Regions from separate parts of the Ensifer sp. R1-3 genome, predicted to be linked through region 2. Evidence: predicted binding sites of a transcription regulator. Region 2 holds the regulator's gene; the other holds the start of a gene.
The links. Region 2 encodes LexA, which represses DNA repair genes until DNA is damaged. Its sites were predicted from a motif close to TGTTCNNNNTGTGTTCNG; they were not measured.

Region 1 (3,025 bases), 260 kb from region 2:
GCCGTCGATTCCGAGCAGCTCGCGCGTCCGCTGGAAACTGGCGATCGCCGCCGGGCTGTTCAGCATCAGCGGGCTCTTGAGGCCGGATTCACGCGACCAGAAGGCGGGGAAGTTCTCGCTGTCATAGGTCACGACAGGGACACCGCGCGTTTCGAGCACTTCCAGCGTCTTGGGAATGTCCAGAATGGCCTTGGCGCCGGCGCAGACGACGATGACGCCGGTACGTGCGAGTTCGTCGAGATCCGCCGATATGTCGAAGCTCTGTTCCGCCCCGCGGTGAACGCCGCCGATGCCGCCGGTCGCGAAAACCCGGATGCCGGCGCGGGCGGCGGCGATCATCGTTGCGGCAACGGTCGTGGCGCCGGTGCGGCGTTCGGCGATCGCAAAGGCGAGATCGGCGCGCGACAGTTTCATGGCGCCCTGCGTCTTCGACAAAGCCTCCAGTTTGGCATCGTCCAGACCGATATGCAGGACCCCGTGGATCACGGCGATGGTTGCGGGCACGGCACCCTGTTCACGGATGATCGCCTCGACGCTGCGGGCCATGTCGAGGTTGCCGGGATAGGGCATGCCATGCGTGATGATCGTGGATTCCAGCGCGACGATCGGCGCACCTCGTTGCTTGGCGGCTGCGACTTCATCTGAATATTCCATCGGCAGGGACGGGGAGGAGGGTTTGGTCATGATCGTTTCCTTGATTGATGACATCCTCGACGGCAAAATTGCTCGGGGATGCCTGATCGATTCCGGTGCCTGGAGCGGAGGATGCGGAAGTACCGCTCGCATTCCGTGCCGCGCGGCTCCCAATTCAGCCGCCAAATCTCATGACAGCATTTCCGTTTCCGGCACAAGCTGCAGAACCTGCTCCAGCATGTCTTGCGACATCTCGTCGGAAGCCGCGAATGGCGAATGCAGCGTTATGACGGCGGCCGCCATGCCGAAGCGAAGGCAGGCGGAAAGATCCGCACCTGCAAGCCGGGCGGCGAGAAAGCCCGAGGCGAGCGCGTCGTCGGCGCCGGTGACGTCGGCAAGTGCTGAAAGAGCCGGCGGCGTAGCGACGCAGGCACCCTCAAGATCAAAAGCGACCGCGGCCCGGCCTCCGCGCGTCACGACACCGCCGGAAAGGCCGGCGGAGCGCAGCAGCAACGGCCATTCCTCGGCGGTCGCGGCCTCGGTTCCGGTAAGCGCGCGCGCTTCCGCCTCGTTCATGAACAGGAAATCGAGCCCGTCGAGGCAGTCGCGGTAGCGGACCACCTTTGCAGGCGAAACGGCGATACCGGCACGTAGCGGGCAGAACTTCGCAGCGGTGCCGACGAGGGCCGCCAAGGTCTCCTGCGGCAGATTGGCGTCCATCAGCACGAGTTCGCTCGCAGCCAAGATCTCGCGCGTCGCCCGCTGCTGCAGCCGGCGCGGCGTAAACAGAGTATAGAGGTCCATGTCCGCGAGCGCGATGACGAGGTTGCCGTCGTTTTCGAGGATTGCCGTATAGCTCGGCGTCTTGCGATCGAGAAAGGTGAAGGGGCGATCGATCACACCGGCAGCTTCCGCAGCGGCCGCTACCGTGTCGCCGGCGGGATCGCCGCCCCGCGGGCTGATCATCGTCACGCGATGGCCGAGGCGCGCGAGATTTCTCGCGGCATTGAAGCCGCCGCCCCCGGCTTCCTCGAACCAAGCGCCCGGATTGCTCGCGCCCGGTGCCGTCGCGCCGCTGATCCGGCCGCGCCTGTCGATATGAGCGCCGCCGAAAACGGCAATGTTCTGCGACTTCACCTGTGCTTGCATCTGGTCCTCGATGAAGGGCGGAGAAAAGGTGGCGAAGTCTCTCTTCCGCCGGCATTCCGATCTATCGTTTCGGACTACCTTTTAGGGCTTTGTCCGGATTTGATCCATCGTGAATCACGAGCGAATCGGGGCGGCGCGTCAAAGCCGGCATGCGTTGACGCGCTGCCTGTGGATACAGTGGATGAAAGGCGTGAACAAGAATCGAACGTGATGAAATATGGCAAGCGTTTTCAAATACTTGACGTGCCATTGCCAAGTTGGAACAAAACATGTACAAAAAGGCTTGCGGCGGCTTCATTGCCTCGATAGCTCCAATAACCTAAAGGTGGACCAATGGCACAAAATTCTTTGCGGCTCGTAGAGGACAAATCGGTGGACAAAAGTAAGGCACTTGAAGCGGCTCTTTCCCAGATCGAACGTTCGTTCGGCAAGGGATCGATCATGAAGCTCGGAGCGAAGGACAGCGTAGTTGAGATCGAAACCGTCTCCACCGGTTCGCTCGGCCTCGATATCGCGCTCGGCATCGGCGGCCTGCCGAAGGGCCGCATCATCGAGATCTATGGTCCGGAAAGCTCGGGCAAGACGACGTTGGCGCTGCAGACCATTGCCGAGGCACAGAAGAAGGGCGGCATCTGCGGCTTCGTCGATGCCGAGCATGCACTCGATCCGGTCTATGCGCGAAAGCTCGGGGTCGATCTCGAAAATCTCCTGATTTCGCAGCCTGATACGGGCGAGCAGGCGCTGGAAATCACCGATACGCTGGTCCGCTCGGGTGCGATCGACATTCTCGTCATCGATTCGGTGGCCGCACTCGTGCCGCGCGCCGAAATCGAGGGCGAGATGGGCGATAGTCTGCCGGGCATGCAGGCGCGCCTCATGAGCCAGGCGCTGCGCAAGCTTACGGCATCGATCTCCAAGTCGAACTGCATGGTGATCTTCATCAACCAGATCCGCATGAAGATCGGCGTGATGTTCGGCTCGCCGGAAACGACGACGGGCGGCAATGCGCTCAAGTTCTACGCTTCGGTGCGCCTCGACATTCGCCGCATCGGTTCGGTCAAGGAGCGCGAGGAAGTCGTCGGCAACCAGACCCGCGTCAAGGTCGTCAAGAACAAGATGGCACCGCCCTTCAAGCAGGTCGAGTTCGACATCATGTATGGCGAAGGCGTTTCGAAGACCGGCGAATTGATCGATCTCGGCGTCAAGGCGGGCATCGTCGAGAAATCGGGCGCCTGGTTCTCCT
Region 2 (3,025 bases):
GTCTTCGGGGCAGGGTGGCCGCGACAGCCTTGACGGGCACGGAGGCGACGACACGCTCTTCGGCGACGCTTGGGCGATCTCCGATCAGGGGCGTGGTGGCGACGACCAGCTCGACGGCGGCGCCGGCGACGACACGCTGTACGGCGATGCCTTCTCGATCGATGTGAGTGACTCCGCGATCGTCGCCGGAGGGGACGATCGTCTCTCGGGCGGCAAAGGCAACGATACACTCTACGGCGATGGCTACAATTGCCTCAGAGGACGTGGTGGCGACGACTGGCTCGACGGCGGCGCCGGAGACGATATTCTCTCGGGCGACGCTTTCTCCCTCGGCGATTTTTTCATTGGCGGGAACGATCGGCTCCAGGGCGGAGAGGGCCATGACAAACTCTACGGAGATGGCCTCGACCAGGGCGTCGTGGAATCCGGCATCGGCGGCGACGACCACCTCTATGGTGGTTCTGGCAACGACTTTCTTGTTGGAGATGTTCTTTTCTCACGTGGCGGCAGTGGCGGCAACGACCTGCTCGACGGAGGCAAAGGCGATGATGTCCTGTATGGCGATGCAGAGGTCGGCGTGGACACCGCGGGTGGGGACGACCTCTTGATTGGCGGCGCCGGTAACGATCAGCTCTGGGGCGATGGCCGACTTACCGCAGCCTTCGCGGTCGAGACCGGTGCCGATCAGTTCCTGTTTGCGCGGAACAGTGGGCGGGATGAGATCTTCGACTTCGAATTGGACAAGGACATCATCCAAATCGCCGGCTATGGCTACGACGACTTCGCCGATTTTTTGTCCAACATCGGCGACGATGCTGACGGGAACGCTGTCCTGCAGCTGAATGGCACGGTCGATCAGGTCACTCTGATCGGCATCCACGCTGCCGACCTCAGCGCTGCCAACTTCGTCTTTGCGAATGCGGATTTCGCCCTCGTCTGACGAGGGGAAGTTTGTCGGTAACAAAGCTGATCAGGTGTGGCTTTTGGAGGCCTCGGCCGGAATTGAACCGGCGTACAAGGATTTGCAGTCCTCTGCGTCACCACTCCGCCACGAGGCCTCTACGATTTGCGTTTTCAAATCGTGGCGCGGATTTAGAATGATTGACCGCAATCCGCAAGAGGGTACATTTGGAATAGGGACTTTTTTATTCTGTATAAATGTGTCTTCCGTTCTGTGGACCGGGCGTGGCCATAGCGTCCCAAGGCGCAATACTCCCACGTAAGCGCTTTGAAACTGCGTACTTTCGTAGGAAGCGGCTGCGCACCTGGTCAGGAAGCTCTAATGATACCGCCGGATGAGGCCGACGAGCCTCCCTTGGATCTTGACCCGGTCCGGACCGAATATGCGTGTTTCGTAAGCCGGATTGGCGGCCTCCAGCGCAATAGAGGCGCCCTTGCGACGGAATCGCTTCAGGGTCGCTTCCTCGTCGTCGATCAGCGCGACGACGATATCCCCGGGGCTGGCGGTGCTTCCGTTCCGGATGATCACCGTATCGCCATCGAGGATGCCGGCCTCGATCATCGAATCGCCCTTGATCTCGAGAGCGTAGTGCTCGCCGCTGCCGATCATTTCGACCGGTACGGAAATATCGTGCATATTGTTCTGGATTGCCGAAATCGGCACACCGGCGGCAATGCGGCCCATGACCGGAACGGCGACCGATGCGGCCTCGGCCGGCGGCGCCGGTTTCGGTGCGGGGGGCGGCGCAACAGGCTTGCCCAGACTGCCTTCGATCACGCTCGGCGAAAAGCCGCGGCGGACCTGCGAAGCGCCCGCATAGGCCTCCGGCAGCTTGATGACTTCGAGGGCCCGGGCGCGATTAGGTAGCCGGCGAATGAACCCACGCTCCTCGAGTGCGGTGATCAAACGGTGGATGCCCGATTTGGACGCAAGGTCCAAGGCGTCCTTCATCTCGTCGAAGGACGGCGGGACCCCGGATTCCTTCATTCGTTCGTGAATGAACAGAAGCAATTCCTGTTGCTTGCGGGTCAGCATGGCGTCACTCCAGAATCGCGAAACAAATCAAGAACAGAACCTATCTGTTCCATATGTGTTCCGCAAGTGCCTAAAATTCCGTGAATTTCGCTTGCTGTTGAATGCCGATCCGCCCCGCGATCCGGCGTGTCGATGGCGATCGCTCGGAATTCGGGGCAGGGGCCGATACGCTCTCGCATGTTTTGGGCTTACGGCGGGCGGCGCAGGCCTATGCGATGCTAATAGGCAAGGCGCAGTCCGCCCGGCGTAAGAACGTCGAATTCAGGCTCGGGATAAGGCCCGTACCACTGGGTGTAGGTCGTGTTGGTCGAGCCTGTGCTGGCGCACCCCGAAAGGGCGAAGAGGGAAAAAATTACGGCTGCCACCAAAGATTTAACAGGCATGTTTTTCTCCACTCGCGGGAGTTGCCCAGACCTCGAACGGGTCAGACTAAAACTTTCTCTCAAATCAGCTTTTTTGGCAAGCAGCGAGCCGGCAGGGAGGACTGGTGGATGGTGGAGCCGAAGGGAGTCGAACCCTCGACCTCCGCAGTGCGATTGCGGCGCTCTCCCAACTGAGCTACGACCCCACTGGTCAACGATTGTATAAGAGTTTTCGGCCGACCGCGCCAGTGCATTCCACTTGCCGAATGCATCGCAATACAAAGATGAGGCTGACAACTGCAAGCCGCGTCGGTGCCCGCCGGCTGGCAGATAGGGCGGAGTGCAAGGTCACGAACACACAACGCCGCTATCGGCTTTCAGCACTGGCTATTGAGCCACCTCGATCGTGGGCGGCTGCCAAGAGCCATCGAGAATTGCCTCTTTGCCCCAATAGGCGCGGATGTAGAGCGAGAACTTCCCGTCCGGCGCGGGCAGCCAGTTGTTTTCCTTGTCGCCCCCAGGCGACCTCGCGCCTGCGTAGAGGGTAAGCGAACCGTCGGAGTTGCGCTTTAGGTTCTTGTTCTTGGTGCCGAGTGAGTAGCGTTTGAGGTCGTTCGCGTGGAAGAGATGCTTGTCGTTGTACAGGGTCAATGACCAGAACCCGTTG

Region 1: the regulator LexA is predicted to act here: its motif matches at 1,973-1,990, upstream of recA (recombinase RecA).

The regions. Positions count from the first base shown of each region.
Region 1 covers NZ_CP096515.1:850,158-853,182, forward strand. The annotation lists gene M1D43_RS04095 (pseudouridine-5'-phosphate glycosidase) at 1-684, opposite strand, end outside; gene M1D43_RS04100 (carbohydrate kinase family protein) at 823-1,782, opposite strand; gene recA (recombinase RecA) at 2,116-3,025, shown strand, end outside.
Region 2 covers NZ_CP096515.1:1,106,459-1,109,483, forward strand. The annotation lists gene M1D43_RS05340 (calcium-binding protein) at 1-940, shown strand, start outside; tRNA gene M1D43_RS05345 (tRNA-Cys) at 985-1,058, opposite strand; gene lexA (transcriptional repressor LexA) at 1,280-1,996, opposite strand; gene M1D43_RS05355 (hypothetical protein) at 2,215-2,379, opposite strand; tRNA gene M1D43_RS05360 (tRNA-Ala) at 2,489-2,564, opposite strand; gene M1D43_RS05365 (DUF1254 domain-containing protein) at 2,746-3,025, opposite strand, start outside.